Regions from separate parts of the Xanthobacter sp. genome, predicted to be linked through region 2. Evidence: riboswitches for the same ligand, from Rfam matches in the RefSeq annotation. Region 2 holds a riboswitch; each other region holds the start of a gene.
What was found. Region 2 has a riboswitch for cobalamin ahead of ACE3QW_RS10575 (ribonucleoside-diphosphate reductase subunit alpha). Riboswitches for the same ligand answer to the same signal wherever they lie in the genome.
Positions count from the first base shown of each region.

Region 1: it holds a riboswitch for cobalamin, as region 2 does, so the genes downstream of both, ACE3QW_RS00275 (TonB-dependent receptor plug domain-containing protein) here and ACE3QW_RS10575 (ribonucleoside-diphosphate reductase subunit alpha) in region 2, are expected to answer to the same signal.
Region 3: it holds a riboswitch for cobalamin, as region 2 does, so the genes downstream of both, ACE3QW_RS13835 (energy-coupling factor ABC transporter permease) here and ACE3QW_RS10575 (ribonucleoside-diphosphate reductase subunit alpha) in region 2, are expected to answer to the same signal.
Region 4: it holds a riboswitch for cobalamin, as region 2 does, so the genes downstream of both, ACE3QW_RS19320 (DUF1636 family protein) here and ACE3QW_RS10575 (ribonucleoside-diphosphate reductase subunit alpha) in region 2, are expected to answer to the same signal.

Region 1 covers NZ_JAYRPE010000001.1:57,297-61,164, reverse strand. The annotation lists gene ACE3QW_RS00275 (TonB-dependent receptor plug domain-containing protein) at 16-2,004, opposite strand; cobalamin riboswitch at 2,110-2,310, opposite strand; gene ACE3QW_RS00270 (ABC transporter substrate-binding protein) at 2,638-3,858, shown strand.
Region 2 covers NZ_JAYRPE010000028.1:5,738-9,605, forward strand. The annotation lists gene ACE3QW_RS10570 (short-chain fatty acyl-CoA regulator family protein) at 1-1,177, shown strand, start outside; cobalamin riboswitch at 1,732-1,930, shown strand; gene ACE3QW_RS10575 (ribonucleoside-diphosphate reductase subunit alpha) at 2,084-3,868, shown strand, end outside.
Region 3 covers NZ_JAYRPE010000045.1:36,913-40,780, forward strand. The annotation lists gene ACE3QW_RS13825 (hypothetical protein) at 1-350, shown strand, start outside; gene ACE3QW_RS13830 (copper chaperone PCu(A)C) at 501-992, shown strand; cobalamin riboswitch at 1,084-1,327, shown strand; gene ACE3QW_RS13835 (energy-coupling factor ABC transporter permease) at 1,364-2,047, shown strand; gene ACE3QW_RS13840 (DUF983 domain-containing protein) at 2,108-2,692, opposite strand; gene ACE3QW_RS13845 (hypothetical protein) at 2,770-3,147, opposite strand; gene ACE3QW_RS13850 (aldo/keto reductase) at 3,295-3,868, shown strand, end outside.
Region 4 covers NZ_JAYRPE010000067.1:2,211-6,078, reverse strand. The annotation lists gene glyS (glycine--tRNA ligase subunit beta) at 1-1,698, shown strand, start outside; cobalamin riboswitch at 1,910-2,111, shown strand; gene ACE3QW_RS19320 (DUF1636 family protein) at 2,170-2,688, shown strand; gene cobW (cobalamin biosynthesis protein CobW) at 2,685-3,719, shown strand; partial or broken gene ACE3QW_RS19310 (hypothetical protein) at 3,723-3,868, shown strand, end outside.

The DNA.
Region 1 (3,868 bases), on a different contig from region 2:
CTCACCAATCAAACCTCACCACGTGAGCTTCACCCCGCCATAGGCACCGAAGCCGGGGGCGAGGAAGCCGTTGGGGTTCTCGTAGGTCTGGTTGAACAGATTGTCGATGCGCCCGAACACGGTGGTGACGGTATTCAGCCGGTAGTTGGCCGCCAGATTCACCACGGTATAGCCGGGCTGGTCGATGTAGTTCGACGTGAGGCGCACGATGTCCCACCAGGAAGAGGCATAGACGAGGCTCGCCGCCAGATCGAGTTCGTCGGTCGGCCGCCAGCCCAGCGTCAGGCTGACCTTGTTATTGGGCCGGCGCAGGGGATAGCAGGAGGTGGCGTTGATGGGCGCGCAGGCGGCGCCGAAGGGCTGGCCCGGCGGCACGTAGCCCACCACGTCGGTGTAGGTGTAGTCCACCCGCGCATCGATGCGGTCCGTCACCTTCACCGCCACGAACGCCTCCACGCCCTGGGTCACGGCGCTGGAGATGTTGACGTTCTGGAACGTCACCGGATCGTAGCTGATGAGGTTGGTGATGTTGTTGTGGAAGTACGTGACCCCGAACAGCACCCGCTCGCCGAACGCCTTCTGCTCGAAGCCCGCATCCCAGCCTTCGCTCTCCTCCGGCTGGAGGTTCACGTTGCCGTAATAGGGCGCGTAGAGCTGGTAGAGGGTGGGCGCCTTGAAGCCGGTGCCATAGCTCGCCTTCAGCTTGGTGCCGGTCTCGTCGAACAGCAGCGCCGGGGCGAGGCGGAAGGTGGTGTGGTCGCCGAAGCTGTCGTCGGCGTCGTAGCGCACGTTGGCGGCGAAGAAGAGCCGGTTCCAGACGTTGCCCTGGTACTCGGCATAGACGCCCGTGTCGCCGGTGGAGGCGTCCACATTGGTGTAGGCGGTGGACGAGGTGATGGACTCGTTCCGCCGCTCGGCGCCCACCAGCAGGTTCTGGCCCGGCGCCACCAGATAGTTGGAGCGCACGTAATAGACCTGCCGGTCGCCGTCATAGGTGCCGTTCACGCTCGGATTCGGCCCCACGGTGGGGTTCGACGTGGTCAGCTCGCTGGCGCCGAAGGAGGTGACGAGAGCGCCGTCCAGCGCGGTCCACACGCCCTCCCCCTTGGTGAAGAACATGCCCGTATAGGCCGTGGAGCGCAGCGCCGCCGGGATGCCGGCATAGGTGGGCGGGGGGAAGACGTCCGGCGTGAAGGCGAGGCTGGTGTCGATGTAGCGGGCGACGAAATTCACCGCGAAGGTTTCGGTGGCCTGCCAGTCGAGCCGGGTGGAGTAGGTCCAGTTGTCATAGGCGTTGGGATTGCGCGGCCAGAAGGGGGGCACGATGTTCTGCGGCGTCACCGGGATCTCGGTGGACGAGAAGTGGGTGACGTTGAAGGAATAGGCCAGCTTCTCGGTGGCGCCGGTGAGGCTCGCATACTGGTTGAAGGTGCCGAGCGCGCCGCCCTCCGCATAGGCGGAAACCTTGGGCGGCCCCTCCCCCTTCTTGGTGGTGATGGAGATGACGCCGCCGATGGCATCCGAGCCATAGAGGCCGGACTGCGGGCCGCGCAGCACCTCCACCCGCTCGAGATCGGACGCCAGCAGCTTGCCGAAATCGAACGCGCCGTTGGTGGCGGCGGGATTGCCGGCATCGATGCCGTCGATCAGCACCTTCACATGATTGGAATTGGTGCCGCGGATGAACACCGAGGTGGTGCCGCCCGGCCCGCCCGTCTGCACCACGTTGAGGCCGGGCAGCGATTGCAGCACGTCCGGCAGGGTGCGCTGCTGGTTGCGGGCGATGTCCTGCTCGGTGACGATGCTGACGGAACTCGCCACCTCGGTCTCGGGCGTGGGAATGCCGGTGGCGCTCACCACGATGGTGGGCAGGTCGCCCGCATTCTGGTCGTCCGCCGTCTGGGCGAGGGCGGGCGCAACACAGGCAAGCGGAACACAGGCGAGCGTGAGCAGGGCCGCGGCCGGCAGTGCGCGGCGGGATCGGGACGGGACGGCGGAAGACATGAAGGCACTCGACGGCACGGGTGGTCCGTCACCGCGAACGAGGCATTCCCGGCCATATCGGGCCCGGAAAAACCGCCATCAGGAGAACCCCGCCCGACGTGCTCGCGCGTGACCACGGCTGACGGCAGGTCTCCTGGCTCGCGGGTCATCGCCCAGACTGCCGCCTTCCCAGGTCTCGCAACCCAGTGGCTGATGGCAGAGGACTCGCCGCTTACAGTTGCGGGGGCAGCCACGGCATTTCCGGTGAGACCGGAGCACCGCGTTCCCTTTTGATCCCTTGCGGGAACCGTCATCGCGACCATAGGCGTCGGCCGCCCCCTGCGTCAACGGCACCTTCGCAGATGCAAAAACCTGAACGCAACTGCGGGAAGACCGCGCCGGCAGGCGTATCGCGCGATCACATCTTGCTCATTGCTTCAAGAATGCGTGGTCCGAAATCACCGGCGACCCGTATCGCGAGCGTGCGGCTGCCTGCAAAAACGGCAGCAGCAAAGGCCGCACCCGACATTCCGCTAGGTTATGGTGGCGCGCCCCGCTCAATTCGCTTAAACGATTGAGAGCCGCCCCGCCACCGAGCGGGCGGGTACTACAAAAGTATAATAACCGAATAATCGGGAACACAGGGAGTAGAAGATGCGACTGAGGAGCATGGTCGCGGCTTTGGCCGCAGGCGTTGCCGTTTTCGGGCTTGCCTTTTCCGGTGCAGCTTACGCCGCCGACCCCATCAAAATCGGCCTGACCGGCCCCTTCACCGGCGGCTCGTCCTCCATGGGCGTCAGCATGCGCGACGGCGTGAAGCTCGCCGTGGAAGAGGTGAACAAGGCCGGCGGCGTGCTCGGCCGTCCGTTGCAGCTCATCGAGCGCGATGACGAGGCCAAGAACGAGGTGGGCGTGCAGATCGCCCAGGAGCTGATCAACAAGGAAGGCGTCGTCGCCACCCTCGGCTACATCAACACCGGCGTCGCCCTCGCCTCCCAGCGCTTCTATCAGGAAGCCGAGATCCCGGTGATCAACAACGTGGCCACCGGCACCCTGATCTCCAAGCAGTTCGTGCCGCCGGACAACAAGAACAACTACATCTTCCGCACCTCGGCCAATGACGCCATCCAGAGCGCCATGATCGCCGAGGAAGCGGTGAAGCGGCAGGGCTTCAAGAAGCCGGCCATCCTCGCCGACTCGACCAATTACGGCCAGCTCGGCCGCGCCGATCTGGTGAAGGCCCTCGCCACCATGGGCGTGAAGCCGGTTGCCGAAGAGAAGTTCAACATCGGCGATACCGACATGACCGCGCAGCTGCTGCGCGCCAAGGAAGCCGGCGCCGACGTGATCCTCACCTACGCCATCGGCCCCGAGCTGGCGCAGATCGCCAACGGCATGGCCAAGCTCGGCTGGAAGGTGCCCATGATCGGCTCGTGGACGCTCTCCATGGCCAACTTCATCGACACCGCCGGTGCCAACGGCAACGGCGCGATGATGCCGCAGACCTTCATCCAGCTGCCCGACACCCCCAAGCGCAAGGCGTTCATCGAGGCCTATCAGGCCGCCTACAAGATCGATCGCATGCCTTCGCCGGTCTCGGCCGCGCAGGGCTATGATTCGGTCCTGCTGCTCGCCGCCGCCATCAAGCAGGCCGGCTCCACCGACGGCCGCAAGGTCCGCGACGCGCTGGAAAACCTCAACACCAAGGTCGAGGGCGTCGTCACCGTCTACGACAAGCCCTTCTCCGCCACCGACCACGAAGCCATCACCGCCAACATCCCGGTGTTCGGCCTCGTCAAGGACGGCCGCGTCGTCGCCGCCCATCCCGAAGACATCGCCGGCGACAAGGCGGTGCGCGTGAAGCCCAAGAACTGAGGCTGAGGGC
Region 2 (3,868 bases):
CTTCACGGATCCGCTCACGAGCGAGCATGTGAGCCTTGCCGAACTGAAGGAAGTGGCCTCCGCCATGCCGGCTCTGGGCCGCGCGGTGGTCGCGCTCAATCGACGCCTGCGGCATGCGGTGGAGCGGGCGGATGCCATGGCCGGTGAGCTGGGGCTCGGCTCAGGGGGCATGGCGATGCCGGCGGCTCTTATGCCTTATGAGCAGGTGCGTGATTTCTTCTACGCCCGTCACAATTATTTCGCCGAGCTGGACGACGCGGCCGAACGACTGGCGCAGGCGAGACAGCTCATCCCCGGCGACATGGCCGAGGGCCTCGCGCGGTATATGGACATGCGTCATGGCGTGCGGATCGAGCGCGCCGAAGACAAGGCGGCACAGCGCCGCTTTCTGCCCGGTGAACGGGTCCTGCGCCTATCCCGCCGGCTCGACGATGGTCAGCGGGCGTTCCAGATCGCCACCCAGCTTGCTTTCCTGGAGCAGGGCGCGCTGATTGAACGCCTTGCCGAAGAGGCATCGGCGGGCGTGAAGGAAACCCGAGCGCTCACACGGATCGGCCTTGCCAATTACTTCGCCGGTGCATTGCTGATGCCGTACCGCGTCTTCGTCGCCGCGGCGGAGCAGGAGCGTTATGACATCGAGCGTCTCGGCGCACGCTTCGGCGTCGGCTTCGAGACGATCTGCCATCGTCTTAGTTCGCTGCAGCGCCCGGGAGCGACGGGCGTGCCCTTCTTCTTCATTCGGGTGGATCGGGCGGGAAATATTTCGAAGCGGCAGTCGGCGACCGATTTCCATTTCTCCCGGGTGGGTGGCACCTGCCCGTTGTGGAACGTCTACGAGGCATTCGCCCAACCCGGAAGGATTCTCACCCAGCTGGCGCAGATGCCCGACGGGCGCACCTATCTGTGGATCGCTCGTACGGTGCATCACTCCGCCGGCGGCTATGGTGATCCGGGGAAGACCTTCGCCATCGGCCTCGGATGCGACATCCGCCACGCCGGACGGCTGGTTTACTCCAAAGGCCTCGCTCTGGATGATCCCAGCGCGGCCATTCCCATCGGTGCAGGATGCAAGGTGTGCGAGCGGCCGTCATGCCCGCAGCGTGCCTTCCCGCTGATCGGCCGCCTTCTGACGGTGGATGAGAATAGGAGTGTCTTCACGCCCTACTCCGAGGGGTGACAGGGCGAGGGATATTCTGACCTCCAGCACCCGATCACACCGATGGTTGGGCCCTATCCGGTTGAAGAATCGGGTTCCTTGCGTGTGACCGCTCCTGTTCCCCATCGGTCATCGATGGAGCGCAAACATCGCAGGCTGACAGGGCCGTCGGGTTCGGGCGCGCGGCGGCGGTCTGCCGCGCGCCAATTTCTCCGGGGTCTGGTGGCCCGGTGACGTCTTTGTTCGCGGGACCAACCCGTGGACAAGGTCCGTTGAGGCGAGGCATCACGGATGCCGGTGACCTTGTATTTCATGAGCCGATCGGGCACCCGATGCGCATCAGCCTGGAGCCCATGCGCGACATGATACGGCGCCCGGGAAATCTGCGGCCGCACGCGAGAGTAGATCGCGTGGGAGAGCGTGCCAATCTTCGGCACGACGGCCGCCGGTGGGCATTGCGAGGGGTCAAACAGGCTGCGGGAAAATCCCCGTAGGTCGCACCTCCGCCGTCAGGTCCGTCCGTGCGGGAGGGGACTCCGCAGGCGCAAAGTATTGACATTGCCGCCGCAATAGCCACTAAATCTGGTGGTCACGGTCTCTCGACTCGCAAGATCGAGAGCTAAGAGGGAAGCCGGTCCAAAGCCGGCGCTGCCCCCGCAACTGTAAGCGGCGAGTTCTTGTTCACCCATGTCACTGAGGCCCCATGGCCTTGGGAAGACGGACAAGAATGATGACCCGCGAGCCAGGAGACCTGCCGCGACACCAGTACGTCCACGGGCGGGGTGTCCCGGTGAGGCGCTTGCTGCGGGTGGCGTGCGCCTCCCCCTGTTTCGGCATGCGTCCGCCTGCTCTCCGTCCCCACATTCATCGGGGATGATGATGCCAGCGACAGCCGAACGCCATGCCAATGGCAGCCACAGATTTTCCATGCCGGCCCCTGACGTTGAAGCGGTCGCCAGCGCGCCCGGCTATCAGCTCATCCGCCGCAATGGGGCGGTCACGCCGTTCGATGCCGCCAAGATCGGGGTGGCCCTGACCAAGGCGTTCCTGGCCGTGGAGGGACAGTCGGCTGCCGCGTCCCGCCGCATCCACGACATTGTGGCCGGGCTCACCGACCAGATCGTGGCGAACCTCACCCGGCGCCCCGACGTCGGACGCACCTTTCATATCGAAGATGTGCAGGACCAGGTGGAACTGGCCCTCATGCGCGGGGAGCATCACAAGGTCGCCCGCGCCTATGTGCTCTATCGCGAGGCGCGGGCACGGGAACGCGCGAAGGCCCTCGCCGTGGCGCATCCGGGCGGTGATGCCGCCGCCGTGCTGCATGTGAGGACCGCCGACGGCGCATTGGTGCCGCTGGATGCCGCCCGCCTTTCCACCGTCATCGACGAGGCCTGCGCCGGGCTCGACGGCGTCTCGGCCGCGGCGGTGCTGAACGAGGCGCGACGCAACCTCTATGACGGCATCTCGCTGGACGAACTGGCGCAGGCGCCCATCCTGGCGGCGCGCACGCTGGTGGAGACCGAGCCGAACTATTCCAAGGTCAGCGCGCGCCTCCTGCTGGACAAGCTGCGCCGCGAGGCCCTCAGCTTCGTCGCCGGCCGGCCGGAACAGGCGACGCAGGCCGAGATGGCGGAGCGCTACGGCGATTATTTCAGCGCCTATGTGAAGACCGGCATTGCCAATGACCTGCTCGATCCCGAGCTCGGTCGCTTCGACCTTTCCCGGCTGGCTGCCGCCCTCAAGCCGGAGCGGGACCTCGCCTTCGACTATCTGGGCTTCCAGACGCTCTACGACCGCTATTTCCTGCATGTGCGCGGCACGCGCTTCGAGCTGCCGCAGGCCTTTTTCATGCGTGTCGCCATGGGCCTCGCGTTGCGCGAGATCGACCGGGAGGCGCGGGCGATCGAATTCTACGATCTCCTCTCCTCCTTCGACTTCATGGCCTCGACACCGACATTGTTCAATGCCGGGACGCTGCGCGCCCAGCTCTCCTCCTGCTTCCTCACCACGGTGGCGGATGACCTCGACGGCATCTTCAAGGCGGTGAAGGACAATGCGCTGCTCGCCAAATATTCCGGCGGCCTCGGCAATGACTGGACCCGGGTGCGCGGCCTCGGCGCCCACATCAAGGGGACCAATGGCGAGAGCCAGGGCGTGGTGCCGTTCCTGAAGGTGGCGAACGACACCGCCATCGCGGTGAACCAGGGCGGCAAGCGCAAGGGCGCGGTCTGCGCCTATCTGGAAACCTGGCATGTGGACATCGAGGACTTCCTCGATCTGCGCAAGAACACCGGCGACGAGCGCCGCCGCACCCATGACATGAACACCGCCAACTGGGTGCCGGACATGTTCATGGAGCGGGTGGAAGAGGACGGCGCATGGACCCTGTTCTCCCCCGATGAGACGCCCGATCTCCACGACCTTTACGGCCCCGCATTCAAGGCCGCCTATCTCGCCTATGAAGCGCGGGCCGCGCGGGGGGAAATGAAGGTCTTCAAGCAGGTGCGGGCGCTCGATCTGTGGCGGCGCATGCTGACCATGCTGTTCGAGACCGGCCATCCCTGGATCACCTTCAAGGACCCGTGCAATATCCGCTCGCCGCAGCAGCATGCGGGCGTGGTGCATTCTTCCAATCTCTGCACGGAAATCACGCTGAACACCTCGGACGACGAGGTGGCGGTGTGCAACCTCGGCTCAGTCAACCTGTTC
Region 3 (3,868 bases), on a different contig from region 2:
TTTGCGTCTGGCTTGCCTATGCCTTCGTGCTGCAGTTGTTCGTCGCGGGCATCGCGCTCGAGCGCTCCGCCGGCACGGCCATGGCCAGCGCGCCCGGCGGCAGTGCCCTGTGCGCCCGCAGCACCGGAGTTCCGGACAACACCCCGGAGTCGCCGCAGGCAGACCATTCCGTCTGCTGCGCCCTCTGCGCCTTCCATTCTCTGGCGCCGATCCTCCCGGTTGCCGCCGACGCCGGACGTCCTGTCGCGACCCCCGCGATTTCCGAGCGGGCAGCCGTTGCCGTCGCAGAGGGAAGTGGTCGCGACCGCCGCGAGCCGCGGTCCTCGCAGGGTCCTCCCCTCGGCGCCTGACCCCTGACGCCTTCGAAGGCCGAATCTGCCCCGCCTGCGCGGCCACGCCATTGCGTGTCCGGCTCGGGTGGCGGGCGGCTCATCAAGTCCAACCAGCAGGTTCATCCCGCCATGGGGCAGAAGCCCCATTGGCGCAACCAAGGAGCACCCATGTCCATTTTCCATCTCGCCCGCCGTGCCGTGATGGCCGCTGCCGTCGCCACCGTCGCCCTGACGGGCGCTGCCGTGGCGCACGACTACAAGGCCGGCTCGCTGCAGATCGACCATCCCTGGTCGCGTGCGACGCCGGGCGGCGCCAGCGTCGCCGCCGGCTATCTGGTGGTGAAGAACACCGGCGCTGCGCCCGACCGCCTCATCTCCGCCACCGTGCCGTTCGCCGGCCGGGTCGAGATCCACGAGATGGCCATGAAGGACGGCGTCATGGTGATGCGGCCCATCCCGGACGGTCTCACCATCCCGGCCGGCGGCAGCGTCGAGCTGAAGCCGGGCGGCTACCACATCATGTTCATGGACCTGAAGTCCCCGCTCAAGGAGGGCACCTCTGTGGACGGCACGCTGACCTTCGAGAAGGCCGGCAGCGTGCCCGTGAAGTTCCAGGTGGAGGGCCTCGGCGCCTCCGGCAGCGCCCATCCCGGCCACTGAGGCGGGAAACTCACGCGCACGACGCGCCGGTCCGGAAGGTACCGGCGCGTTTCGCCTCCGGGATCGCTTGACAGCGCGGAGGTGTTCGGTGCCTGCTGCACGTGCGAACGGTGCTCCGGTTGCCACGGCATCCGGAGTGAAACGGGAATGGGGTAGGGCCTGAACCTGCGCGGATATCCGCCGGGGTTGGCCCGAAGCCCCAACCGCCCCCGCGACTGTGAGCGGCGAGCGATCTTCCAGTATGCCACTGGCCACAGCCCCTAGGGCCGGCCGGGAAGGCGGGGGTGAGCGTAGACCCGCGAGTCAGGAGACCGGCCGATCGCATGATGATAACCCTCGGGCCGTCGGGTGAGACGGCAACGGAGACCAGCATGCATATCGAACCCGGACTCGTGGACGGGGCCAAGATCGGCCTCAGCTATGTCACGGCGGCCGCCGCCGGCGGCTACGCCCTGAAGCTTGCCTATGAGGCGGCGCGCGAGCGCGGTGTCCTCTCGCTGGCCGGCCGCACCCTCGCCACCACCGCTCTCGTGTTCAGCTTCTTCGAGGTGCTGCCGCACTATCCGGTGGGCGTCTCGGAAGTGCACCTCATTCTCGGCTCGACCCTGTTCCTGATGTTCGGCGCGGCTCCGGCAGCCCTTGGCCTCGCCTTCGGCCTGCTCGTCCAGGGCCTGTTCTTCGCGCCGTTCGACCTGCCCCAGTACGGGATGAACGTGACGACCCTGCTGGTGCCGCTGTTCGGCGTCGCCGCCGTCGCGCGCCGCATCGTGGCGCCGGGCACGCCCTATGTGGAACTGAAGTACGGGCAGGCGCTCGCGCTCTCCACCACCTATCAGGCCGGCATCGTCGGCTGGGTGGCGTTCTGGGCCGTCTATGGCCAGGGCTTCGCATCCGAGAACATCGCCTCGGTGGCGACCTTTGGTGGCGCCTACATGCTCGTCATCATCGTCGAGCCGCTGGTGGACCTTGCGGTGCTTGCGGCCGCGAAGGCGCTGCATGGCGCCTTCAAGGGCGGCAACCCGCTGCTGGAGCGCCGGCTCTACGACGCGGCCTGATCGCGCGCCCGACCCTCGGATAACAGAACGCCGGCGGTGCTCCCGCCGGCGTTCTGCGTTTCAGGGAGCCTCGACGGGCGGGGGCAGGGCGGGAGAGGGCAGGGCGGCTGGGGCTTCCGGGTCCGGCACCAGATGGCGGAGCGGATCGAAGCCGCCCACATGGTTCGCCCAGGCAAGGCCGACGGCGAGGCCCTTGGCGCGGGGCAGCACATGGAAGGCGGCCGCCACCGCCACCAGTTCGCTGGCCGCAAGCTCGAGCGCCAGCGGGAGGTCGCTGAGCAGCTCCAGAATGCCACCCACCAGCGATCCGGCCAGCAGCGCAAGAGGGATTGCGAGGACCGGCACGGCGTTGGTGACGCGGGCATGGCCCAGCGCCTCGCCGCAGTGCGTGCAGGATTCCGAGACCTGCATCCAGCGCCCGAACAGGGCACCTTCGCCGCAGGCCGGGCAACGCCCGGACCAGCCACGCCGCGCCGCCGCCTCGATGGGGCGGGGCGGGTTGAAGCCGTTGGTGTGATAGAGCCGCCGCGGCGCGCGGCGCGCCGGATCGAACGCGGTGCGGGTGACGGTGCCGAATTCCGCCGACATGGCGGCGCGGGCGCGCGCGAGCGCCTCCGAAGACGCGTGAGATTGCGTGTCTGACATGAACGAAAACCCGAAGGGCCGCATGGGCGGCAGGGACCGGAGGCGTCGGGAGGCTCCCGCGCCGGTTCAGCTTTGGGTCAGGTCACAGGAGGGCCACGCGCCTGGGCGCCGCGGGCTTGCTCGGCCGGCCGTCGTTCGCAGCGCGCGGGGAGGTGCGCGATGCGCCGGCCATCGGGCGCCGCGAGCGCGGGTTGCGGCTCCACGGCAAGGCCAGGCGCCGAGGTCAGAACACAGGCGTCGCAGGGATGGGCCTTGAGAACCGTTCCGGTGTCTGCGCCATTGAGGCAGAGGTCCGGCAGCGTGCCGTCCGGCAGCGCATAGGCCGCAAGATCGACGGGAGCCTCGGAGGAGGGCAGGGCGACAGGCTGATGGGCGAACCCGAGCGTCAGCTGCGCCAGCACGAAAAGTGCGGCAGCCGCTACCCGCAAGCCCTTGAATCCCAACCCGATGCCCATGCTCCGCTTGTGTGCAACGCGGCAGAAGGGGTCAAGCGCGTGAATCTACGCAGCGTCTCCCTGCCGCAGGCCGGCTCTGGACCTGCCTGAAGCAGCCGTTATGGTCGCCCGCAACCAGCCAGCGGAACGAAGCCCGAGGAACCGCCCATGACCAAGACCGTGCCCCTTCCCAATGGCGAGACGGTGCCCGCCCTCGGCCAGGGCACCTGGTACATGGGCGAGCGTTCCACCGCCCGTTCCGCCGAGGCGAAGGCCTTGCAGCGCGGCATCGACCTCGGCCTCACGCTCATCGATACGGCGGAGATGTATGCCGACGGCGGCGCCGAGGAGGTGGTGGGGGAGGCCATCGCCGGGCGTCGGGACGAGGTGTTCCTCGTCAGCAAGGTCTACCCGCACAACGCCAGCCGGACCGGCGTCGCCGCCGCCTGCGAGCGCAGCCTGAAGCGGATGAAGACCGACGTGATCGACCTTTATCTCCTCCACTGGCGCGGCAACCATCCCCTGTCCGAGACCATCGCCGGCTTCGAGGCGCTCCAGAAGGCGGGCAAGATCCGCCTCTGGGGCGTGAGCAACCTCGACACGGACGACATGGAGGAACTGCTCGCGACCAAGGGTGGCACTGCCTGCGCCGCCAATCAGGTGCTCTACAATCCGGGCCGCCGCGGGCCGGAATTCGATCTGTTCCCGGAGCTGCGCGCCGCGCGCATCCCGGTCATGGCCT
Region 4 (3,868 bases), on a different contig from region 2:
GCCTCCAACGTCACCCGCGGCCACCGCTTCATGGCGCCCGAGCCCTTTACCGTGAAGCGGCTGGACGACTGGATGGCGAAGCTGGAGGCCGCCAAGGTGGTGGCCGACCGCGATCGTCGCAAGGAAATCATCCTCAACGACGCCAAGGACCTCGCGCTCGCCGCTGGCCTTGAGCTGGTGGAGGACGAGGGCCTGCTGGACGAGGTATGCGGGCTGGTGGAATGGCCCGTGGTGCTCATGGGATCGTTCGAGGAACGCTTTCTCGACATTCCGGACGAGGTGATCCGCGCCACCATCCGCGCCAACCAGAAGTGTTTCGTGCTGAAGGACCCGAAGACCGGGCGCCTCGCCAACCGTTTCATCCTCATCTCCAACCTCGTCGCCTCGGACGGCGGCGCGGCCATCGTCGCCGGCAACGAGCGCGTCATCCGCGCCCGCCTCTCGGACGCGAAATTCTTCTGGGACACGGACCGGCTGAACGGCCTCGCCAGCCGCATGCCCAAGTTCCAGTCCATCACCTTCCACGAGAAGCTGGGCTCGCAGGCCGAGCGCATCGAGCGCATCGTCCGCCTCGCCAAGGAGCTGGCCCCCAAGGTCGGCGCTCCGGTGGCGCTGGCCGAGGAGGCCGCTCTGGTGGCGAAGGCGGACCTGCTGACGGAAGTGGTGGGCGAGTTCCCCGAGCTGCAGGGCCTCATGGGCCGCTACTACGCGCAGGGCGAGAACCTGCCGGCTGAGGTCGCCGCCGCCTGCGAGGAGCACTACAAGCCGCAGGGCCCCAACGATCGCGTGCCCACCGCGCCGGTCTCCGTGGCCGTGGCGCTGGCGGACAAGATCGACACGCTGGTGGGCTTCTGGGCGATTGATGAGAAGCCGACCGGGAGCAAGGACCCTTACGCGCTGCGGCGGGCGGCGTTGGGGGTGATTAGGATTGTGCTGGAGAATGGGCTGCGGGTTAAGCTTCTGGAAGCCATGCCCTTTTCTTGGAGGTTGCTGCCACTTGCCGTCCAGCGTGCCTACTTGCATGGCAAGTTTAGCGCAGAGGCGGCTTCGACTGACGCCAAGGATGAGCCCTCTCTCGCAGCGAAGGAAATATTAGGCCGCCTAATGGCGGGAGGTCGCGAGGGTGAGGCGTTGGAGGCCGAGCTTTATGCCCCTGCCGCTCGCCAGCAGGCCTCCGACCTCCTCGCCTTCTTCGCCGACCGCCTGAAAGTCTACCTCCGCGACCGCGGTGCCCGTCACGACCTCGTCGATGCCGTCTTCGCCCTCGAAGGGCAGGACGACCTCCTACTCGTCGTCCGCCGCGTGGAGGCGCTTGCCGGGTTCCTCGCCACCGAGGATGGCAGGAACCTCCTCGCCGGCTATCGCCGCGCGGTGAACATCCTGCGCATCGAGGAGAAGAAGGACGGCCGCGCCTTCGCCGGCCCCACCTCTGCCGCTTTGCTCAAGGAGCCGGCCGAGGAGCACCTCGCCGCCGCCATCGAGGACGTGAAGGCCCGCGTTTCCAAGGCCGTCGCGGCCGAGGATTTCGAGGCCGCCATGACCGCGCTGTCGGACCTGCGCCAGCCGGTGGATGCCTTCTTCGACGCCGTGACGGTGAACGCCCCCGATCCCGCGCTGCGCGAGAACCGCCTGAAGCTCCTCGACGAAATCCGCGCCGCCACCCGCGGCATCGCCGATTTCGACCGCATCGAGGGGTAGGGCAGGGGGCGTATTGCGCGCTGTCTCGCCCCCTCACCGTCATGCCCGGGCTTGTCCCGGGCATCCACGTGGTGGGGCTGGGAACATCTTTCAGGCGATGGCCCTATCGGCCCGACGTGGATGGCCGGGACAAGCCCGGCCATGACGGGTTGAATCCGAGCCGCCGAACGCATTTCCACGCCCTCATTTGACAATCCCGCCCGCCACTGCCTTTAGTGGCGGCGTCGAAGGTCCCGTGGTCCCACACGGGCGTAAAAGGGAATGCGGTGCGGAGGCGAAGAGCTTCCAATGCCGCGGCTGCCCCCGCAACTGTCGGCGGTGAGCCCCTGCCAGACGCCACTGGAGCAATCCGGGAAGGCGGCGGGGGCGGTGAACCGCGAGCCAGGAGACCTGCCTTCGACGAGGTCCGCGCCGGGCGGGGTGCTCCGGTATTGCGTCCCTTCGAGCCCGTGCGCGCGGGCGCTCGCACCCGTGGACGTTTCGGTGGAGCGCGGCGCGATTCCCGACAGCACAGCACCCGAGCCGGGTGGCGAAAGCCCGGAAGCCGGTTGCGCGCCCCAGGCTGCACCGGAAGCCGCGCGCGATCTTGCTCCCGCCGTCACCCTCCTCATCTGCACCACCTGCCGCGCCCCCGGCAGCGAAGCCCCACAGGAAACTCAGCAGTTGGCCGAGCGCGACGGCGCGCGCCTCCTCGCCTCCGCCTGCGCCGCGTCCCTCCCCGAAGGCGTCGCGGTGGAAGGCGTCACGGTCGAAGGCGTTTCCTGCCTCGCCAATTGCAAGCGCGCGCTCTCCGCCGCCATGGTCCGCCGCGACGGCTGGACCTATGTGTTCGGCGACCTCTCCCCCGACAGCGCCGCCGATCTTCTCACCGGCGCCGCGCTTCTCGCCGGCTCGCCAGACGGCCTGATGCCCTGGCGCGGCCGGCCGGATGCTCTCAAGCGCGGCATGGTCGCGCGCGTTCCCCCGCTCACCCTCAAGGAGACCCGATGACCTCCCTCGCCCGCGTGCCCTGCACCATCGTCACCGGCTTCCTCGGTGCCGGAAAGACGACGCTGATCCGCCATGTGCTGGAGAATGCCGGCGGCAAGCGCCTCGCGGTCATCGTCAACGAGTTCGGCGACGTGGGCATCGATGGCGAGATCCTGAAGGGCTGCGGCATCGAGAGCTGCGACGAGGGCTCCATCGTGGAGCTGGCCAACGGCTGCCTGTGCTGCACCGTGGCGGATGATTTCGTGCCGGCGCTGGACCAGATCCTCGCCCGCGCGCCGAAGGTGGACCACATCCTCATCGAGACCTCCGGCCTCGCCTTGCCCAAGCCCCTGGTGCAGGCCTTCCAGTGGCCGGCCATCAAGGGCCGGGTGACGGTGGACGGCGTGATCGCCGTGGTGGACGGCCCGGCGCTGGCGGAAGGCCGCGTCGCCCCCGATCTCGCCGCGCTGGACGCGCAGCGGGCCGGGGACGAGAGCCTCGACCATGACGATCCCGTCGAAGAGGTGTTCGAGGACCAGATCGCCTGTGCCGATCTCGTCATCCTCTCCAAGTCCGATCTGCTCGATGCGGCCGGATTCATTGCCGCCGAGAAGGCGGTGGCCGGTGCCCTGCCGCGCGCGGTGAAGCTGGTGCGGTCCTCCGGCGGCAAGGTGGATCTGGCGGTGCTGCTCGGCCTCGGCGTCGGCGCGGAGGATGTCATCGACACTCGCCGCACCCATCACGACGACGAGGAAGACCACGACCACGACGAGTTCGAGAGCATCGTCCTGGCCTTGCCCGAGATCGCCGATCCCGCCGCGCTGGCGGCGCGCGTGGTGAAGGCGGCGGAGACGCCGGACGTGCTGCGCGTGAAGGGCTTCGCCGCCGTGGAAGGCAAGCCGCTGCGCCTGCTCGTGCAGGGCGTCGGCCCGCGCGTGTCGCACCATTTCGATCGCGCGTGGGGCGCGGAAGAGGCCCGGCGCGGGGCGCTGGTGGTCATCGGCCTCAAAGGCTTCGACCGCGCGGCGGTGGAACAGGCCATCCTCGGCTAGCCCATGCACATCCTCGCCACCACATCGACGAGCCTGGAGGAGTTGGCCGAGCCGGTCGACCTCGCCCAGCCGCCCGGCGACATGGTGGCGCTCTCCTTCACCGACAGCGATCTCATCGGCCTCGCCGCCGCCTGGCGGGCGCGCGGCGG